3 regions of the Halomonas sp. N3-2A genome follow, and region 3 is predicted to be linked to each of the others. Evidence: predicted binding sites of a transcription regulator. Region 3 holds the regulator's gene; each other region holds the start of a gene.
The links. Region 3 encodes FNR, which switches genes on or off when oxygen is low (the NO sensors DNR and NnrR bind a similar motif). Its sites were predicted from a motif close to TTGATNTANATCAA; they were not measured.
Positions count from the first base shown of each region.

Region 1: a site for FNR is predicted at 3,003-3,016, ahead of CEK60_RS02430 (OmpW/AlkL family protein). Genes of this name have one in related genera too.
Region 2: a site for FNR is predicted at 1,808-1,821, ahead of CEK60_RS13330 (DUF427 domain-containing protein). Genes of this name have one in related genera too.

Region 1 covers NZ_CP022286.1:548,355-555,788, reverse strand. The annotation lists gene putA (bifunctional proline dehydrogenase/L-glutamate gamma-semialdehyde dehydrogenase PutA) at 1-1,140, shown strand, start outside; gene putP (sodium/proline symporter PutP) at 1,378-2,868, shown strand; gene CEK60_RS02430 (OmpW/AlkL family protein) at 3,131-3,757, shown strand; gene CEK60_RS02425 (YqcC family protein) at 3,885-4,217, opposite strand; gene CEK60_RS02420 (DUF3549 family protein) at 4,503-5,552, shown strand; gene CEK60_RS02415 (ATP-dependent zinc protease family protein) at 5,622-6,062, shown strand; gene rimK (30S ribosomal protein S6--L-glutamate ligase) at 6,103-7,011, shown strand; gene CEK60_RS02405 (hypothetical protein) at 7,099-7,434, shown strand, end outside.
Region 2 covers NZ_CP022286.1:2,855,101-2,862,534, forward strand. The annotation lists gene CEK60_RS13320 (AIPR family protein) at 1-249, opposite strand, end outside; gene CEK60_RS13325 (hypothetical protein) at 359-1,174, opposite strand; gene CEK60_RS13330 (DUF427 domain-containing protein) at 1,379-1,702, opposite strand; gene CEK60_RS13335 (DUF2235 domain-containing protein) at 1,848-2,897, opposite strand; gene CEK60_RS13340 (hypothetical protein) at 3,295-3,702, opposite strand; gene CEK60_RS13350 (phosphatidate cytidylyltransferase) at 4,450-5,373, opposite strand; gene CEK60_RS13355 (lysophospholipid acyltransferase family protein) at 5,370-6,008, opposite strand; gene CEK60_RS13360 (CDP-alcohol phosphatidyltransferase family protein) at 6,097-6,711, opposite strand; gene CEK60_RS13365 (DUF6891 domain-containing protein) at 6,894-7,434, opposite strand, start outside.
Region 3 covers NZ_CP022286.1:3,239,643-3,247,076, forward strand. The annotation lists gene CEK60_RS15135 (heavy metal translocating P-type ATPase) at 1-1,315, shown strand, start outside; gene ccoS (cbb3-type cytochrome oxidase assembly protein CcoS) at 1,312-1,533, shown strand; gene CEK60_RS15145 (sulfite exporter TauE/SafE family protein) at 1,530-2,225, shown strand; gene hemN (oxygen-independent coproporphyrinogen III oxidase) at 2,354-3,781, shown strand; gene fnr (fumarate/nitrate reduction transcriptional regulator Fnr) at 3,840-4,592, shown strand; gene ttcA (tRNA 2-thiocytidine(32) synthetase TtcA) at 4,579-5,544, opposite strand; gene CEK60_RS15165 (DNA polymerase III subunit epsilon) at 5,611-6,261, opposite strand; gene CEK60_RS15170 (putative nucleotidyltransferase substrate binding domain-containing protein) at 6,267-7,434, opposite strand, start outside.

The sequences.
Region 1 (7,434 bases), 2.0 Mb from region 3:
GGCGCCATGGACTCGCTCACCATCGGCGATCCTTGGAATACTGACACCGACGTATCACCAGTGATCGACGCCGATGCCCAAGCCGAGATAAGCGACTACGTAGCAGCGCACGAGAAGACAGGTAAGGTGTTGAAGAAACTGTCCGCACCGGAAACTGGCACCTTCGTCACCCCCGCGGTCATTGAGGTGGGGGGCATTGCGGATCTCGAACGCGAGATATTCGGCCCAGTTCTACACGTAGCTACTTTCAAGGCGCGAGACATCGACAACGTGGTCGACGACATCAATGGCAAAGGCTACGGATTGACCTTTGGCCTACATACCCGCATCGATGATCGTGTGCAGCAAATCGTCGAGCGCATCCATGTCGGCAACGTTTATGTTAACCGCAACCAAATCGGCGCCATTGTCGGCTCCCAACCATTTGGGGGCGAAGGCCTTTCGGGCACCGGGCCCAAGGCTGGCGGCCCGCTCTATGTCACGCGCTTCCGCCGCACTGCCACCGCCGAGCGCCACGAGGCTCCGGAGGGCAAGACCCTCTCACTCAGCGACCTCCAATCGGCCTTAGATGGGCTGGATGCGCGGAACTGGGCGGTACGACCTAATCGGATCGAGGTACTCCGCAAGGCACTCTCCGGTAAAGGCGGCGTGATCCGCAAGGCCCTTAACGAGACAGCGGCCCTCGACATGACACCGCAGACGCTTCCAGGACCCACAGGGGAAAGCAACCGCTTGGCGATGTATCCAAAAGGCGCTGTTCTGTGCCTTGGACCAACGCTGGATATCGCCGCTGCCCAAGCAGTACAGGCGCTTGGCGCGGGCTGTACGGCAGTAGTGATTGCACCAGGCGCAGCTCAAGCCGTCCAGCCGCTGGTCGACGCAGGCGCCCCCGTGATTGGGCTCGACGGTAGCATCACAGCAGATACACTAAGCGAGGTCCAAGGGATTGCCGCCGTCGCCGCGGCTGGCAAAAGTGATTGGACGCATGAACTGCGGATAGCACTCGCTAAGCGCGACGGTGCCATCGTGCCGCTCGAGACTCAGACCATTTCACCAGATCGCTACGTGGTGGAACGTCATCTGTGCATCGATACGACCGCAGCGGGTGGCAACGCCAGCTTGCTGGCAACGGCTGAATAGGCCCGCTGGCTTTGTCGGCGCCATGCTTCTCAACTAAACTTAGACGACAATAACCTCGTGTTGCCGGGAAGTGGCCAGTACAGGCGCTTCCCTAGCAAGGAATATCGAGGACCAAGCGGTAGCGCCTTGCTACACGAATAAGAAGCGGAGTTAAACATGCGTGCTACTAGCGGTTCTGCACGGCAAGCGCGCTAACCTGTCGGAGCTAGCTCCGTCCTGACAAATTGGAGAACTTTCATGGCTATCGGTGTTTGGATTAGTCTTTTTGCCTACTTTGCGCTCATGATCGCCATCGGCATTTATGCCATGCGCAAAGCGACATCTTCATCAGAAGATTACATGCTGGGGGGACGTGGCCTCAGTCCACAAGTAGCAGCTCTATCGGCTGGCGCTTCGGACATGAGCGGCTGGTTGCTGCTGGGGTTGCCCGGCGCAATGTTTGTTTCCGGCTTGGGATCCGCCTGGATCGGCATTGGCCTTCTGGTGGGTGCGTTCTTCAACTGGACCCTGGTCGCCCCCCGACTGCGTGAACAGACGGTTCACTACGGTAATGCGATTACCATTCCAGCCTTTTTGGCAAACCGATTTCCGACACGTGCGCTTTCACTGCGCACGGTGTCTGCTATCGTTATCGTCATCTTTTTCGCGGTTTACACGGCATCAGGTCTAGTCGCTGGGGGCAAACTGTTTGAAAGCGCGTTTGCCGGTATTTTTAACATCGGCGGCATGAGCGACTACGCTATAGGCATCCTCATTACACTTGGCGTGGTACTTGTCTACACCGTTGTTGGCGGCTTCCTGGCCGTGAGTATGACCGACTTCGTGCAAGGCTGCATCATGATGCTGGCGCTAGTAATCATGCCTGCAGTGGTGCTATTTGGCGAAGGCGGCGGCGGGTTCTCCCAAGCATCACAGACGCTAAATGAAGTCGACCCCACCCTGCTATCCTGGACGTCAGGGCTGACCTTTATTGGCTGGCTCTCTGCGGTTACCTGGGGACTGGGGTACTTCGGTCAACCACACATCATTGTGCGCTTTATGGCCATTCGGACGCTGAAAGATGTGCCTACTGCCCGTAATATCGGCATGAGCTGGATGCTTATTTCCCTGATTGGCGCGGTCTCTCTAGGTCTGTTTGGCCGGGCTTATGCAGTCCGCAACGGCATGGATATCGAGGATCCAGAAACGATCTTCATCATTCTGGCGAACCTGCTATTCCACCCGCTGGTCACCGGCTTCCTCTATGCGGCACTGCTTGCTGCGATTATGAGCACCATTTCCAGCCAATTGTTAGTATCGTCGTCTTCATTGACCGAAGACTTCTATCGCCTGTTCCTAAGAAAGGAAGCAACCGATAAAGAGTGCGTAAAGGTCGGTCGAATCTGTGTCGTACTGGTTGGTCTGGTGGCCGCTGTGATTGCATCAAATCCGGACTCGCAAGTTCTTGGGCTCGTAAGTAATGCCTGGGCTGGCTTTGGCGCAGCATTTGGCCCGCTGATCATTCTGTCGCTAATGTGGTCTCGCACGAACGGAGCTGGCGCCATTGCAGGCATGGTAGTGGGTGCTGCTACCGTCATGATTTGGATTGCATTAGGCTGGAACGGAGAATTTATGGGTGGCCCCGGCGTGTACGAGATCATCCCCGGCTTCATCGCTGCCTTTATTGCCATCTTGGTGGTTAGTAGCATAACTGCCGATGCGGGTGAATATCAGCATATTGATCGCTAGACGAGCGTCAATGACACACTCAGCTTAATTAAAAATTAGCTGATTATTGAGGCCTTCCCATGCCACGGGAAGGCCTCTTTCACTTCTGACAGCCTCTTTTAAAAGCCCATTATTTAGCGGCGGAGCTCCACTCTTTGCCCCAGGTCAATAACCTGCCCTCCTCTACCCGATACACTCTTTGCATGGTTCGCGATCATGTCGAACAACGGTTCATGTTAACCACTCACTGCAAAGACTCACATTAATGGTCAGGAGCAATGCTATGCGCCATAACTCTCTTTCAACACTGCTCACCACTGGACTTGCAGCAGCCACATTGATGGCAAGCGGCCAAGTTTTAGCTTACGGCGCTGGCGATTTCTTTACTCGCGTGGGTGTTGCCAAAGTGGAGCCAAAAAGCGACAACGGTTCATTAGCCGGAGGCGCGTTCGCGGTTGATGTTCAGGATAAAACCGATTTCGCATTTACCCTGGGCTACCGCTTCCACGACAAAATGGGCATCGAATTACTGGCAGCCCTGCCGTTTGAGCACGATATCGCCCTGAACGGTGATAATCTTGCCTCTACCAAGCACCTTCCACCAACTCTAACGCTCCAGTACTACCCGCTAGGTGGCACTGATGCGCGCGTACAGCCTTATGTCGGCGCAGGTATTAACTACACCTTTTTCTCTGATGAAGAGCTAGCCATAGGCGAACTGGAGCTGGACGACTCCTGGGGTGCCGCTGCTCAAGTGGGTATCGATTTGCTTATCGATGAAAACTGGGCACTTAACGCAGCAGCGTGGTATATCGACATCGATACTGACGCGACCGTTAACGGTGCCGCTGCAGGCACGGTAGAGATTGATCCCTTAGTGGTTATGGCAGGCTTAAGCTATCGCTTCTAACACCGCTAAGGCTGTGCTAGCCGCATAATCGCATGAAAAATGCCCAGTCCCGCTGCTTGCGGCGCTGGGCATTGTCTTTGCCGATACCCTCATAAAACTAGGCTTCAGCTTCTCGTATTAGTGCGACCTAGTTTTCGGTAACTAGCTGATCTATCTTTTCAACGGCTCGAACAACCAGTAGCTGGTCACTGGCACGAACTTTTTCCTGCATTAGATATGCAGCCACTGCCGGCGCTACATCGCACTTGGCAGGCATAGCGGCCTGGGCATCAATCAGTGCATTTAATCGAGCGATAAAAACAAATCGAATCCACTGAGGCAGCGACATCGTGTCGATACAGAAGGGTTGCTGACTATTAAATGCTGAAATATCAGGCGTTGGCATACGCCATAAGTTAGCGGCCTTCATAGTGGCTTCAAGCTCAAGAAGCGCGGTTTGAAGCTGTTGATGGACGCTCATAAGCACCTTTTCCATTTGAATCAGTAAAGCTTTATTATCCCAGCACTGTGGGTAAGTTGCCAACCGTCTGACAGAGTTTGTGTCTTATTCACAGATTCACAGAAAACCTGCAAGAGGCTGTGGATAAACTATGGAAAGATGTCGCTACTGTTACTCTCATGCGGGTTACACCATGTTGTGCAATTTTTAACCATTTTGATAATAAAGCACGGATTAATCAGCGTTTGCGGCTGACAGTGACACATCAGCAAGGTAGAGTGCAGGCTTGAAATGCGGAAGGATGTCATGCAACCAATCCAGACACTTGATGAGTTTTTTACCCGTAGCGGCGCAGACGTTTCCCTTTACCATATGGGACGACGAGTAACAGACTGCCCACGAGAAACGCTGCGAGCATTTGAAAACGGCGAGATAGCCTGGCCGGAACCCTGGCAGCAGCAGGCACGCCTTGGCGTAGTATTTCGTATGGGTGACATGCCTGAGCCAGCCATCTGGTTTTTGGCGCTGCCGCTAGACGAACAGGGCAAGCTCTCCCCTGCCCAACGAGACGGTTTTATTAATCGCTTGCTCGAAACCCTTGGGCGAAATGCTGCGCAGCTAGAAAATAAGCTAGGCCAGGCAGAAACTACTGACGTGGATCATCTAATGAAGGATAATCCGCTCGCTTTTTCGCCTGATATTACTTTTCAAGCAATGCTTAATGCTCAGGCCAGTTATGCATTAGAGCTTGCCGCTAGCCAACACTTAGAGCCTGTCGAGGCCTATCTTAGCGGCCAGCAGACTATTGACTGGCAAGCACTGGGGTTACAAGGCATCGCTGATTATGTGGTACGCCTCGACTTATCCACATCAGAAGCGCTAGCGCTGCGCCTTCCCCAGTTGCCCACTAGTGTCGCTCACTCGCTGTGCTATTGCCTGGAGCATAGGCCTCTTGCAGAGCCGCTGGTCAGTGCATTACGGGCGCGTGGAGAGCAGGCAGCCATTGATGGTGACGTAGAAACCCTGTGCGCCTGCGTTCGCGCCGTGGGCTGTACTCCGTCAGTTAGTGTCGGCAAATGGTACTCAAGCCTGTTAAATGACCCTGTTGCTTGCGGCCCAGACATTATCGCAGCCATTGCTGGCCGCGGGTGGCTACTGTTAGAAGACGCTGAACGTTTACCGTTGCTTTTGCAGCGTTTAGCAGAAGACAAACGCACTAATTTTAATGCAGTCGTACGTGACCTTGCACTGGTACCCAAACTTCGCCTTTTGGTTATGCTGACACTACGCGACGCGCCACCTGACTCCGCGATTCAGCTAAGGCTAAGTGCGTTGATTAACCAAGCTAGAAGCTAGCTATTTATTTATGAGACGCTAGATCGACTCATTTCTTGATGACAAACCTTCATTTGCCAGGAGTATGCCGTGAAGGAATTACCCTATCAGGCCAAAGCAGTCATCGGCCGCCGTGAAATGGTGACGTTACCTGAATTAGGGCTTCACCTTTGCTGCAAAGCCGATACTGGCGCGCGCACCTCTGCTTTGCATGCCGAAGAGATTGACACTCATGAAGATGAGGATGGGCAGCTGTGGGTAAGTTTTATTACCCATAGCGGTGGCCCGCAAACGCCTGCCCACCGCTACCAGCTCCACTTGCACGACCGGCGGCGCGTTACCAGCTCTAATGGGCACAGCGAGTGGCGTTATGTGATTCGCACCCCGATGCAATTGGGTGAACTAAATTTTCCGGTTGAACTAACCCTGACTGACCGTAGCAATATGCGCCATCCCATGCTGCTTGGGCGCCGCGCTATGCGACGCTTGCTTATAGCCCCTGGGGCTGCATTTTTGCACGGCGAGCCTTAAACTAACTTATTAGCCATATTTTTTGGCCCCGGAGCCCTGCATGCATATTGCCCTGCTTTCGCGCAATCGCAATCTATATTCTACTCGCCGCCTTATTGAGGCCGCCGAGCAGCGTGGACACACCGCTCGCGTGGTCGACACGCTGCGCTGCTATATGAGCATCGCCTCCCACCATCCGTCGATTCATTATAAAGGCGCTGAAATCGAGCCCTTCGATGCCGTCATTCCTCGCATAGGGGCATCGGTTACCTTTTATGGCTGCGCCGTACTGCGTCAATTTGAAATGATGGGCACCTACGTTATAAATGATTCAGTAGCCATCACTCGTTCACGGGATAAGCTGCGCTCGCTACAGCTTCTCTCTAGGAAGGGGCTGGGCTTACCCATCACGGGTTTCGCCCACTCTCCTGATGACATTCCCGACCTTATTACCATGGTCAAGGGTGCTCCGCTGGTCATCAAGCTGCTGGAAGGTACACAAGGTATCGGCGTTGTACTTGCTGAAACCAACCAAGCAGCTGAGTCGGTTATTCAAGCGTTTATGGGCATGAAAACCAACATCATGGTGCAGGAGTACATTAAAGAGGCGCGCGGTGCCGATATTCGCTGTCTGGTGATTGGCGATAAAGTGGTTGCGTCGATGAAGCGTCAGGCAGCCGAAGGTGAGTTCCGTTCAAACCTGCATCGTGGGGGCACCGCCAGCGTCATCCGCATTACCCCCGAAGAGCGCTCAACGGCCATTCGAGCGGCAAAAGCCATGGGACTGCGCGTTGCAGGTGTCGACTTACTGCGCTCTAACCATGGACCGGTGATTATGGAGGTCAACTCATCACCTGGATTACAAGGTATTGAGAATGCAACAGGCAAAGATATCGCCAGCATGATCATCGAACACATCGAAAAAAATGCCATGCCAGTGCGTAAAGCGCCACCCAAGCCTAAAGGCTAAGGCTTAATGCAAAAATAATCCGCATTAGGGGTGGCAAATTAGCGCTGCCACCCCCACAATCTGCGTCACCGAAGGAGGTAGACGCTCATGTTTCTCGACAATCGCCAAGTGGCGATGGACAGCGTGCTGGAAGCGCTGGCCGATAGCATTGATTATTTCCAGGATAATATCGAACGCCTGAGACCCACGCTGCGTGATGCACTGAAACCGCACTATACCGAGCGGTTAAACCAGATGCGTAAACTTCAGGAACTGGCCCGTGCGCACTTAAAAATGCTGCCTCGAGATGCTGACGTTGAGCGTGACGACTTTTTATGGCTATGGAGCCGTTTAAAAAGCTTTGTGGGCAACGATAGTCAGGTATTAATCAATGAGCTGTTGGAACAAGAGCGCGTACTGATGCAGGCCCTTTCAACGCTATTC
Region 2 (7,434 bases), 380 kb from region 3:
TTTCGTTGATGTCTCCTCGTCTTCTTTTACTAAATCCCCATTTACAAAAAGGTAAATAGAATCTGCTCCTCCATCGTGACTTTTGCCACAAATTCCAGAGCTAATCTCGTCATAACTAAGCTCATAATCTTTAAGAACTTGCAAAGCAGAATAGAATTCGAAGAAATCACTTAGTGATAAATCTTCTTCAAAAGCATTCATCTCTTGCTTAATGATTTCGTCAAGCAAAATTTGATTATTTTTTGACATCTATTTCCCTTAATATGAATAACTCTATTCGGGCTGAGATATAAAGTCCGGCTCACGCGCCGGTTTGGAGCCGCGAAGCGGTGGAAATCGGTCGCTATGCAGCCGATTGTTAAGCAAAACCTGCACGAGCCTCGACTTCTGAACAAAGCTCCTGCTGCCGCCTCTCTATTAGCGAGAGATACTCCCCTAAGTGCTCGAGTCGAACAACATCGACTCGGTATGGAGAGTTTTTATAATGTTTCGAAGGGTAATCAAATCTAAAAGCAGCGCTGTTAATCTCCTCTACGACAATCTCACCCTCTTCTGAGAGCCGGGCTCGGAAAAGCGGCGCATTTAGAATCACTAGCGGCTGAACAAAGTGAATTTCGCAAGGATTATTAAGGATATCGCCTGTTTGATTCGCACCGTCGGGTGAAATTGAATCGTAGTAATACTCTGAAGCTTTAGAAACAGACACGAAAGATCCGTACCAACGTGACGGTTGGTCTGGGTTTTTGAACGATTCATGTATCCCACTGCCGAGCCACCCATTTTTCCTGATAGGCGAACTCTTCTTCAAGGCCTCAGCTAACTGACTTGGGTTACCTGGCAAATTAATAGCGGATATTAGATTATTCCAGGCGCACGAGAGTAAGAATGGATGAGAGTGTTGACCAAAAACCACCCATGGTTTTTCGGATTTCTTTACCTCTCCACAGACGTGAAACTCTGTGTGAGTGTACGTTTTCTCGCCATGTTCTAAACCAAGCACTCTCGTTGCGACAATATCAATCTCTCTGGATTTATCCTCATCCTTATCGAGGTAGCCGTACCCGGCACTTACAGACCATCCGGAATCAATGAAAATTTGTTGGGCCCTAAGCTCGGTGCTGAAACCTGATTTTTCAAGGTCTTTTATGATTCTATCAATCAACTCTTTGCTCATAGTTTTAATGCTTAACAGTGATTATACACCCCATTACATAACCTGAATGAACCGGACGGCGCGTTCATTCGGGCTATACAGCCCTTTCCTAATGATTCATCCCATATAGCTAGGCAACATAACACAGATTATCGTGCCGGCTGCATAACACGGCAGAACCAGCATGCCGCTTCTGCCTGGAGGGCAGCCCAGAGTCGAAAGGCATCATTTACTCACTTCCTTATAAAACACCACCCTACCCGCAATAGATTCCATGCCTTCAATCGGCTGCTCATAACTCCAAGCAATATCCCGACGCTCACCCAACGAGAAAGTCACCGTATGCTCTTTGAATGGGCAATAGGTGGTGGTTTCTGAAACGGTGAGTAAATCCATCCGCACGTCTTCGCGAGGAAAGTAGTGACGTGGCGGATAGCCGCGTTCGCGGAGTTCAAGCGTATTGGTGGAATCGGCGATTAGCGTGCCATCAACATGCGCCTGCACGCGTTGGCTAATAGGGTGAAGCTCAATGCGTGGGGCGTTTTGCATTAGGTTTTCCCTGCTACGTTGTTCGCTCTAATGCTTCGATCCTAGCAGTTAAATTATATTTAGCCTACTTTGAGCACTTAGTTTTTAGTCGATATTGGTCACTTCATGACCTAGGTCACTCATCACTTCCACGCTGCCGCCCGGCCTACTCCTCCGGTGGGGAAAGGTGGGCATCGGTCAAGGTACGTGGCCGGTACTTGTACGCGGTATCGGCCCAACGCTTCCAGACACTCTCATCGACTGAAATATTCACCGCTGGCAGCCCCTGCATGCCCTGCGCATACTGCCGGTAAAATCGGCCGTCGCCCTTATATCTAAGGCGTGCATACTTGGCGTAGAGTCCTTTTAGAAAATCAGCAAACGAATCTTTCGGTGCCATTTTCCAAGCATCCTCTGCAGCATTGAAGGAAGCCACTTTTAGACCTGCCTGCTGCGCTTTGGTTAACATCCAGCTCAGCGGTATGTCGGCCAGTGTGTCGTCAGCGCCATAGCCGCCGCCTACATTGGCGTGGGCACCGATAAACCAGCGCTGCTCTACGTTGCGATTGCCCGCTTTCTGCTTGCCATCCTTACTCGTCCAGAGCGATACGTTATACGCCGACCTGTGTTCGTCCAGCGCGACCGCTTGATAGGCATAATCGACAATGCTGGAAAGCTCGGTATCGTGCCAATCGTATTTGCTTTTGAACAGGTTGGTTCCGGGCACGCCCAGTGCGCCAACGGTATCCCACACGCCAATAAAATGAATCCTGGGCTGGCGGCTGAAGCGCTTCTTGAATTCTTTGCACACCTCAGAATCGGGGTGCCAATCACGGTTTCGATAAATACGTTCGGCCTTATCAAGCAGCCCTGGCGTAACGACATGCACTAGCCCGCACTTACGAATCATCCCTACTAGGCTTCTGGCGGTGTAGGCACCGCGGCTGAATCCAAATATCCAGATTTCATCGCCTTCACTGTAATGCCTTGCCAGCCAGTCATAGCCTTCCCGTAGGTTTTTGCTTAGCCCATAACCAAAGGCTCCGCCAAAAAAGCGCTGAAATTTGGATGTCCCTACGCCGGGGTCGTAATAGAACCGCTGCCTGATACCGTCATCGTCATCATGGAGCAGCCGGGTAATACGATAAACATTGGTTTGATCTTCAGGGTCGTTCCAGGTGCCATCGAATAGCAGAATCAATTTTTGCTTTGCCATGGTGCCCCCCATGATGATGCACGCCTTTAAACAGTGCTCATAATCGATTAATGAGGGGCAGACGATGCGCGATGCGCTCTTGGCCAACGCGTACCTGCGACCTCCACATTACTTAATGAAGGTTAGTCGACAATTCATTTCGTCACCTGTTGATAGCCAACTCTAAGCAGCGCTCCCGATGCGGGCGCTGCTTAAGAGGTGTTGGCTCGTAGCATCAAAGGCCTGGGATTGGCTCACGCTGGTCGAAACCAAACGCGGGCTGTTGAACGAGTCGGTGACGAGGGAGGTGATGCGGGTGAGCGTGGGGTGAAGCTTACACGTTCGACTGTTTTGTCGCGTAGCAGGGGGCCGCCCTACGCTACTGATTGAGACTAACGCGTTTGCTTGCTGGCACTGGTTATACCTTTTTTACTTCTGGCCAACCTGACTGACTTGGATAAATTCTAAATTTCGAGTCAGAACGTGGAAAACACTGCCCGCTCAGCCCTGAAAAATCTGCATAGCTTCTGGGCATTTCGTAAAAAGATACGATTCGATCTAACTCTGCAAATACTAGAATCGAAATGCTATCACTGATGAGGATGGCGCTTTTCGATTCCAGGTCATATTCAAAACCAAGCACCTCTGCTGCCATAGAGTTACCGCTGTAAGGGCCAAATATGCAGACTCGCTCCCAATTACCGCTAACTTCGCTCTGGAGGTCAACCAGACCGTTGATGGGCATAAGGTCTAGTTTCATTGCCCTATCACCAGCCTCAGAACACCCCCACAGCATAACTATTGTGGCTATTATCACTAGCTTCATGAGTTCAACGCCTTAAGCTTCGGCGCGGTTCCACCGACGGCGGAGACATCGAGCTGGAAATATGTGTTAAGCAATGACAAGCGCATACCGGATTATCGGAACGGATAGGTAGATACCCACTACCGCAGGAGTGATCACAAGAAGTGCTCTGGCCACGATAGGCAGCCCACGCTGGGAGTAACGTTTGCGCCATAGATTAAAAGCGGAGAACCCAATAACGGGGGCCAGTGGTATGAAAACGCCGAAAGTACTTAAACCAAGGCCGCCGCCAACGTGCAGTGACTGCATTACAGCCAGGAAGACCAACAAGCCCACCAGCAAAAGGTTTACGGTTGCTGATGCGCGCCGGCTAAGGAAGCTCAGGCCTGCGCACGCAACGAGCGCGAGAACTACGATTAAACTATAGACCGTGTGAACTGATACTGGTCCATTCGACATTGACCAGTTGATCATAGACACGTACCAAATAAAGAGACCACAAAGAATGTTCGAAATGTACATGGGCTATCTCGGTGACAAACACTTTGTACAGCGGCAAAAGGTAAGAATGCTCGGCATCAAAGGCGCAAGCTGCTGCACTTTGTTAAAGACTTCCATTAGTTTGAAGTCTCTTGGCACTTTTCTATGATGCATAAGAACCATATAAAAAAATAACATCCAGAGCAGTTACGCGATTTGAATCCCATCTTTGGATCATGCTTTAGCCTATCGCCTTCGGGTATGGCCTGGCAGCTTTTGGGTGGACGATCACGCCCACCAGTAGCGCACCACATGAAAAAACACCGGCGCGGCGAAGCAGACAGAGTCAATACGGTCGAGCATGCCACCGTGCCCTTCTATCATATGCCCCCAGTCCTTGACGCCTCGATCACGCTTGATCGCCGACATCACCAGACCACCGGCGAAGCCCAACAGATTCACAAGCAGTGCAATAAGTGCCGCCTGCCAGGGTGAGAAAGGAGTTATCCAGTACAGGCCAGCGCCCACCATCGTCGCCAGGAATACCCCGCCCAGCAACCCTTCCACGGTTTTGGAAGGCGACAGTTTGGGGGCCACCTTATGTTTGCCGAACAGCTTGCCGCAGCAATACTGCAACACATCCGATAGCTGAACCACGAGGATCAGCCAGGCGATAAGCATCAGGTTGCGCCCTTCATAGCCCGCTATATTCAGCGTCATTAACGCAGGAACGGCAGAGACACAATAAACCGCGATCATCAGCCCCCATTGCACTTTGGCGGTGCGTTCCAGGAAATGGGTGGTGTCGCCGCCGAGTGAGGACAGAATGGGCATTAAAAGAAACAGATAGACGGGGATAAAAATACTGAATAAGCCGTACCAATGTGTGGCTATCAGCAGATACTGTACCGGCAAGGCAAAATAGAAAGCCGCCACCAACGCCAGGTAATCACTATCCCGCGTTGGGGTCAGGGTCAGAAACTCCCTCAGGGCGTAAAACGACACCAAAAAAAACAGCAGAATCACACCATACAGGCCAAACATGAAGGCGATGCCGATGGCGAATACCATCACCCACCAGGCATTGATTCTGGCATTAAGATTAGCAATCACCGCATTGTTGCCCTTGCGCCAGGCCAGTAACCTGCCCGCCAGAGTTGCCACTAACAAGAGCAGCCCAATACCAGCAAACAGCCATAATGTCTGGTTCATACGTCCTCCTGTGACATGTCGAGCAATGCCAGTTGCAGCCGCTCAAGAAAGGCCGCCTTAGTTTCTTCACCCTGAAGCTTGATCGGTGCACCGAAACGCAAGGTACATAGCAGCGGTAAGGGAAGATAACGCCCTTTGGGCATGGCGCGATTCAGGTTGGTAATCCAGACCGGTATCAGTTCCAGGTCAGGGAAGGCATGGGCTAGGTGATAAATACCACTTTTGAAAGGCAGCAGCGGCGCCTCACTCAGGTTACGCGTACCTTCCGGAAAAAAGATCAGCGAGTCGCCATTCGCAAGTGCCTGCTGGACGGGTGCCAGAGGGTTCCCCTCACCTTGGTTCCCTCTTGGAACCAGTACAGCATTGAACACCCGCTGGCTGATAAAACGCTTCAGTGCTGTGTCCTCCCAGTATTCGGCACCGGCCACCGGGCGGGTTCTTTTCCTGAGCAACGCCGGAAGTGAGGCCCACGACAACACAAAGTCGCCGTGACTGCTGTGATTGGCAAAGTAGAGCCTTTGATGATGGCTGGCGTTGCAGCCCAGCCAAAGTGCTCTAGCACCTGTGATAAGCCTGGCGGCTAAGGTAATGCAATAGGCGGTTATGCCCGCGAACCAGCCGATCAACGTATTCATGGGTAACGGTCAACTCCTGTCAGGGAGATAGAAAACCTGGCAACACTTGAATGCTGCCATCGTCCTTGGATGGTTTTGGAGGGATGCCTTAATGCTTGCCATCCGCCTGCGTTAAACCGGACGTTACCCGGTTGAAAATAGTGACGCCTAGCAAAAGGATGACCGCAGAAAAGATCAAATTCAGCCAGAAAGCAGGTAGCCAGCCCAGCGCGACGAGCAGCCCCAGCGTACCAAATATTAGGGCGCGGTCACTTTTGCCCATGGGGCCATCATAGCGACGCTCGGCCCCTACCATCACACCGAGCACACCCGCGTACTCACTGACAATGGCCAGCAGGGTCAGCGCAATGATCAACGCAGGTTCAACCCCGGTCAGCAGGGCGAAAGGCAAATAGAGAATCGCATCAGAAACGATATCGGCCAGCTCATTAAGATAGGCGCCAAGACGGGACTGCTGGGAAAATTCGCGCGCCAACATGCCGTCGATAGCGTTGAGCGCCATTCTTATGAGCATCCAAAGTGGGATAAAGGCAAACAGCCAGGTGTGGGGCAACAGCAATAACAGGGTTCCGAGTAACAGGGAGCCCACGGCTGCCATAACAGTGACCTGATTGGCAGTAATGCCACTGTTATATAGACGAGTCACTAGAGGGCGAAGAAGGTTCTGAAAACGGGATTTCAATTGGTAAACAGACAGGCTCATTGGCGTTAACATCCTGTTAGAAAAATGATAATTCTCACCGCATTCCCTGAAATACCGGGCCATTGCTTAAAAGCCCTGTCCGATACCTCTACACGCACTGTTACGCGCTGCGTGGGTATTGCTTGATAAAATTTCTTAACTGTCGTGGCCCGTGTGATAGCCCCACTTGGGAGATACGACCACTATATGCCGCTACCTGAACGATGCTTCCAGTCAAACGCAGGGATATTAATTCTTTGATTGGCCGTGCCATCCCAGTCCAGGTTAAACCCTGCCCTTTCCAGCTCTTGCTGTATGGTTTGAGCTACTTTAATTTTTTCCGGTACATCACCATTAACGTGATCATAAGCCAACATCAGCCCTGCGCCTGAAACAGCGCGCTCTACATCCTGACCATGATAGAAACAATAGCCGAAGAAGGTACCTTTCGGGTATTCATTCAAGGCTTCGCTTGAATCGGCATGCCCATCAGACATCGTATATCCGGCATAATGTAAACAGAGAACACCTCTGTCTCGCAGGGATTGAAATGCACTATCCAGTCGATCCAGATCTGTCACTCTGGGCCATGTCTTTTCAGCTTCATGTTTCTTCTTAAACTCGCTGTTGACTGACTCACGCAACATATCTTCATCTGCCTCCTCTTCAAGCAGGTCAGAAATTTCTTCCTGAATGTCTTCTCGTGCATGAAACCCACCCCAGACAAGCGTCTTAACAATGTCT
Region 3 (7,434 bases):
CATGGAAAACCCGCTCACCATAAAGGTAACCCATGCTGGCAATAGCGCCAGAGTGGCCGGTATTGTCGACTTAACCGATCGCGCCTTTGCAAGTCGCCCACGACTTGCCCAGATGGCGGCGCGTATGGCGCACCTGTTTGTATTACGGCTGCTGATCGTTACCGCCTGTGTCACAGTAGCATGGTGGTTTATTGATCCATCTCGCATGCTATGGGTGCTACTCTCGGTATTAGTAGTCACTTGCCCTTGTGCACTGGCACTGGCCACCCCCACTGCGCTGACAGCAGGACATGGCCAGTTGCGCCAGCGAGGCGTACTCATTACACGTGCTGACGCGATCGAATCACTCTCCAACGTCACTCGGGTGATTTTTGATAAGACCGGTACGCTGACTCGCGGCGAAATGCAGCTGACCCAAACGCATCCTATTGACCAACAGCATCCCGCCCACAGCGATACGCCACTTAGTGCAGAGCATGCTCAAGCCATCGCAGCGGCGCTAGAAGCACACTCTGAACACCCCATTGCTAGGGCTTTTCGCCCATTTAGAGATGCCACTCTGCAGGCACGCAACCTCAAAAGTGTGACCGGAAGCGGGCTGGAAGGCACTTTGAACGGCGCAACATGGCGATTAGGTAAACCCGATTTTGCGACGACAACCGCACTGCCCCAGCCAGGCACCGGCCAGTGGCTTTTGCTCAGTGAAAACAACGCACCACGTGCTTGGTTCAAGCTGCACGATGGCATTCGCGAAGATGCGGCCCAAACCGTTGCCGCACTTCAAGCCCGTGGATTGGAAGTAGAGCTACTTTCTGGTGACACGCAAGAAGCGGTAGAAAGCTTGGCAGAACAGCTCAATATTACCACGTGGCACGCTGGCAAATCGCCTGAGGGCAAGCTGGCGCGATTGCGTGAGTTACAAGCCAGCGGTGAGCGTGTCGTAATGATCGGTGACGGTATCAATGATGTGCCGGTATTAGCTGGCGCTGACGTTGCCATTGCTATGAATGGCGCCACAGACCTTGCCCGTACCCGCGCCGACGCGATATTGCTCAGTCCACGCCTAATGCGTATTTTTGAGGCGATTGATATTTCCTGCGCCACACGCCGCATTATGCGCCAAAATATGATGTGGTCAGTTTGCTACAATTTTTCAGCACTGCCTTTAGCAGCAATGGGGTTAATTCCCCCCTGGCTCGCTGCGATTGGCATGTCGCTAAGCTCCCTGATTGTGGTAGGTAACGCGCTGCGTCTCACTCGCTGGCGTACCCCGCTTGCCCCTCAGATTGCCCTATCAACACCGGTGACGGCATGACGATTTTATACTTACTGATACCCCTTTCACTCACTCTTCTGGGCCTCGCAGTGTGGGCGTTTTTCTGGGCCGTGAAACACGACCAATTTGACGATTTGGAAGGCCCAGCCCACCGTATTCTATTCGACGATGATGAGAATGACCTGACTCCCGAGCAGCGTGCCGCGCGTAAAAAAAGCGGCTCTTCTTCTCAACATAACCAAGAGCCACCCGCATGAACCCGACGGGACTTGATTTACCGCCCCTGCTGGCCGCGTTTGTCTTTGGCTTAATGGGCGGCGCCCACTGTATCGGCATGTGTGGTGGCATTATGAGCGCGCTGACCTTTGCCGTACCGCCTAGCATGCGACACCCTGCCCGCATGGGTGGACTGCTGATTAGCTATAACGTGGGACGTATTCTCAGCTATATGGTGGCAGGTGCTATTGTTGCTGCACTTGGCACACTTATCTCACTTTCACCGTCTGCACGTATTGCGCTGCAGGCTTTCGCCGCATTGATGCTCATCTTAATGGCGCTTTATATCGCCAACTGGTGGAAAGGGCTGCTGAAAGTAGAAACGGTGGGAAAGCACCTTTGGCGTTATATAGAGCCAGTGGGAAGACGCCTGATGCCTGTCGTGCATCTTCCTCAAGCCTTCGCTCTAGGGACGCTGTGGGGCTGGCTGCCCTGTGGTCTGGTTTACTCCATGCTAGCCTGGAGCTTAGCGATTGCAGACCCACTCGATGGCGCGCTTCTAATGGGTGCTTTTGGCCTGGGTACACTCCCTGCCCTGCTGGCAACAGGACTTGCAGCACAGCAGTTAAGCCATTTAATTCGCCACCCTGCCACTCGCAGCGTCGCCGCACTGTCGATTATCAGTTTCGCCCTTTGGCAACTATGGACGCTTATCTCCCTAACAGCGCATTAGTCAGACCCTCCGATAGCTTGATATAGCTCAACGCATTCCAAGTGACACCAACGTAGCATGCCGAGAGAACACTGAGCGACGGCGCTCAGTCACTCCTTTTGTTTACTTCTCACTTCGGAGCGCTCGCCATGCCTGTTCATGCCACTGCTGCCTTCTCACCTACCAACAAGGAAGTGTCTGGGGCTAATGCCTGGGATGAAGCGCTACTGCGTCGCTATGACAAAAGTGGCCCACGTTACACATCCTACCCAACAGCTCTCGCGTTTCATGATCAGTTCAGCGCCGATGACTTTACTCAGGCGCTAGCGCGCAGTAACGAGAGCCACCGTCCGCTATCCCTGTATGTGCATGTGCCCTTTTGTCGAAAAATTTGCTTCTACTGTGCTTGCAATAAAATCGCAACGAAGAATACCGCCCTTGCAGAACCTTACCTTTCTCGGCTAGATCGGGAAATGGTGCTCACTGCCCGCCATTTAGACACTTCACGCCCGGTGCAACAGTTACACTGGGGCGGTGGTACGCCCACATTTCTAACCTTGGCACAGATGGGGGACCTGATTGACCGCCTAGATGCCCGTTTTGGTTTATCTAGCTCAGCCGATCGCGATTACGCTATTGAAATAGATCCTCGTGAAGCAGACGTATTTACGTTACGCCACCTACAGTCGCTCGGCTTTAATCGGCTAAGCCTTGGCGTACAGGATTTAAACCTGCAGGTACAAAAAGCTATCAACCGCGTACAACCCCGGGTGCTCACCGAAACGTTGATGGAAGAAGCACACCGTCTTGGCTTTCGCTCACTCAATCTTGATTTGATTTATGGGCTACCATTTCAAACCGAAAAAAGCTTTGCCGAGACGCTAAGTCAAGTCATCGAACTCAACCCGGCACGGCTGTCCGTCTTTAATTATGCGCACATGCCCACCCGCTTTGCGCCACAGCGACGCATTAACGAAACCGACCTCCCCAGCGCTGATGAAAAGCTGGCTATTCTGCATACCACCATAGAAATGCTGACTAACGCAGGCTATGTGCATATTGGCATGGATCACTTTGCACGACCTGACGATAGTCTAGCGATTGCACAGCGCAACGGCACACTACAACGCAATTTTCAGGGCTACTCTAGCCATGCACAGTGCGATTTAGTTGGCTTAGGCGTATCCGCTATATCACGGGTTGACGACGTTTACGCACAAAACCCGACCCAGCTTGGCCAATATGAAGCAGCCTTAGATCAAGGTAAGCTGGCAACCGTCAAAGGATTAAGGTTAAATAAGGACGACCTAATACGAAGAGACGTGATTGAACGGCTAATGTGCGACATGCACATTGATCTAGCGGCAGTTGGAAAGCGTTGGCACATCGATGCTAGTGATTATTTTTCCACCGCAATTGAGCAATTGAAGACAGCTGAGCAAGACGGCTTAATCACTCGCCATCGGCAAGTGATTAGCGCCACTCCCACTGGGCGGCTGCTGATTCGCCATTTGGCGATGGCCTTTGATGCTCGCCTAGCTGACCAGCCTACTAAACGCTACTCTAAGATTGTATAAGCTTCTTGAGACGTCTTGCCTCTGGGCCTATGATGGCTAACGAGAAAGGGAGAATGATATGCCACAACCCGCCAGCCAACGACGCTCACTGCTGCAAGAGGCGCGCTGTCAAACCTGTAGCCTAAGCTCGCTGTGTCTGCCGCTTGCCTTAGAGCTTGAGGATATGGGCCAGTTTGATGCCATCATTCGCCGCCGCGCACCGCTCAAAAAAGGCGAGCCCCTGTTTCGCCAGGGCGATCACTTCACCAGTGTGTATGCCGTCCGCTCAGGCAGCCTGAAACAGGTGACCAGCGAAGGGAACGGCAATGATCAGCTAACAAATTTCTACCTTCCCAGCGAACTAGTGGGATTGGACGGAATTGATGAAGAGCACTACCCCGGTAGCGTCATTGCACTGGAAACCACAACAGTATGTGAAATTCCATTTGATCGCTTGGACCTGCTTTCCGAAGAACTGCCCGAACTACGTGGCCAGCTTTATCGGAGCATGAGCAAAGAATTGCGGGATGACCGGCGCATGATGCGCTTGCTATCGCGCAAGACGGCCGATCAGCGACTAGCCAGCTTTTTAGTCACCCTATCAGACCGTTTTCGTCGACGTGGATACTCGCCTTATAGCTTCAGACTCTCCATGTCCCGCGCCGACATCGGCAATTACTTAGGCTTGGCGGTAGAAACGGTCAGCCGTATTCTTAGCCGCTTTCAACAGCAAGAGGTGGTGGCTGTTTCAGGGCGCGAGGTTAATATTTTAGATATGCGGCGCCTCATCACGCTAGCTGAAGAGGAAGAACAGTCGGCTAGTCCACGCTAAGCGCCTGAATACGCCCTTCCATCAACGCCGCTTGTTTGGCTTCAAGGCCAGCAAAGTCAAATAAACCGCGGTCTGCTAGCTGGGAAGGCGCTACATTGGTCACCGCTTTAAACATGCTTTCTAGGCGTCCTGGGTGTTTTTTATCCCACTCAGCCAACATATCTTTGACAACTTGACGCTGGAGATTGGGCTGAGAGCCACATAAGTTGCAGGGGATAATGGGGAATTCCATTAGTCGAGAAAACTCTGCAATATCAGCCTCTTTACAGTAGGCAAGAGGGCGAATAACAATATTCTTGCCATCGTCAGATAACAGCTTGGGAGGCATTGCTTTCAAAGTGCCACCAAAGAACATGTTAAGAAATAACGTTTCTAAAATATCTTCACGATGATGCCCTAGGGCAATTTTCGTTGCCCCAATTTCCTCGGCAAACCCATAGAGCGAGCCACGTCTTAGTCGTGAGCAGAGCGCGCAGGTCGTTTTTCCTTCCGGGGTTTTCTCTTTCACCACTGAGTAGGTGTCACGCTCTAGAATGTGGTATTCAACCCCCACTTTATCTAGGTACTGGGGCAACACATGCTCCGGAAAGCCTGGCTGTTTTTGATCCATATTGACGGCGACCAGAGAGAAATTAACCGGCGCGTTGCGCTGCAGGTTAAGCAGTATCTCCAGCATCGTATAGCTATCTTTGCCGCCAGACAGGCACACCATCACCTTGTCACCCTCACCAATCATTTGATAATCAATGATGGCGTTGCCAACCTCTCGCCGTAAGCGCTTTTGTAGCTTATTAAATTCACGCTTTTGTTTAGCGGCGTGATGCTCGGATGGTGTCTGTGCGCTATTAACAGCAGGGCTGTCAACAGAAACAGTATCAGGCGCTGCGGGGTCAAAATAGTCAGGTTGTAGCATGGTGTAGGCACTGCCGATGGTAGAAGAAGCAGCGGGCATTCTAACAAGACTCACCACGTCCACCCAAGATAAACCCGTGGATTCATCCCGTGAGAGTAGTACCGACTATCCCTGCTGGGCGATCTCGCGCTGCAAACGCAGATATAAAAGCGCGCTTGCGGTTGCATCCCCCAGCACTCCCATCCATTGAAGAGCGGGTATTTGCCAACGAGCGAGCGCTTCGGTTAGGCGGCCGCTCGTCTCACACTGTGGATGTAAGCGACGCAGTTGGCGATAGTGTAGCTTTCCAACATCGACCTGGGCATTGGGCAAACCAAATCCCAACCCGGCTTTAAACAAAAGATTTAGGTGTTCCACCGAGCGCCCTAACTGCCAACCAATTAGCGGCCGATTACCGATGAATTCCGCTAGCGCCCCAAGATGCTCAGCGTTAGGCGCCAGCACCGTATCCGTCGCATACAGCTGATGATGTCGCCGCAGCGCAGGGGCGTTGTTGTTCTGCTCTTCTGCCAGGGTAGCCACCCAGGCTCGGCTGGTCTGCACTCTCCCTGGGCTTAAGACAACAGCAGCGACGCTGACCACCGGCGCTTGGCCTGGGCTAACCTGGCAGGCAAGCGCCACCATTTCTTCCCCCATGTAAGGCTGAAACAGCCATGCGTAGGGGGAGTCTGCCCAGCGTCGACGGTCGCTTTCGCGCTGCATTAATGTACGCAGCGAGCCACTGAGCAGCGACATATGCCGGTCTAACAAGCGCATTCCGCTCACGAATACTCCAAATGATAACGATGGGAGAGCCGCTGCTTAAAATCTTTTACGATATGCAGCGCCTCACGCAACAGGTCACGCTCAAGGGACGAGAGTTCTTGCACCACCACACGGTTACTACGCTGCTGAGTCGACGCTTCCGCTGTCTGTAGCTGCTGTTTTAAACGTAGTTCGGTAAACAGTGCCAGCGCCTCGCCCAGGTCATCCGCAAAACGGCGATCAAGACGACCATCTTCTGCTAAAGCGTCCAGGCGATCTAAGGTGGAAGTAGCATTAATGCGTCGCTCGAGGGCCATTGTGCGCACCCCATGAACAATGGGGAAAATACCGCCTTTTTTAATATCGATCCCATGCTGGGGCTTTTTTAAGGAGCCAAATAGCGTTAGCGGTGTTGAGAAACGCAGTGCAGCGCGAGCAAAGTAGGACAGCAATAGCTCATCCCGTGAGCAGCGTTCAAACAGCTCTGCTCGCACGCTGTCTAGCAATTGCGGATTACCAGCCACACCATGGGCATCCAGCAAAATCGCCAGCTTCATTAGGCTATCGCCATCTCTTGCACTCACCCACTTAGCAATGTTGTTTTTCCATTGCGACACAGTGCCAACCCATTCAGGATTAGACACCATGATATTACCTGGGCAGGGTGGGTAGCCGAGCTGAATCAGCGTTTGGGTAAGCGCATTCATGTCTTCGGCAAGCGAAGGCCATTGGCTGTCATCGGCTAAAATCAAACCATTATCTTGATCTGTTTTAAGAATTTGTTCGCCGCGCCCTTCGCTACCCATCACCATTAGGCAACTTTGGGAGTGATACTGCTCAGGAATAACAAATGACCACGCTTTATTGATAATTCGGCCATTCAACGCGGCCAGTAGGTCCATGGCAAAACGTAGTTTGACCCCTTGCGCCATAAGCGCATTCACCAATTCTGGCGTGCGTTGGCTGGCAGCCGCCAATGCTTCTAAGCTATTCGCCTGCTCCACCTGCAGACTAACGACATAGCTACGGCTCGAAAAATAGCTAAGGACATCCGTTAGCTCCACCACCCCTTTCAGGGCGCCCTGTTCCATCACCACCACCCGCGTTACTTTATGCCGCGTCATCAGCACGAGCGCTTCAAATAAGTACTGATGGGGGGTAACGGTCACCAACGAGAAATGGGCC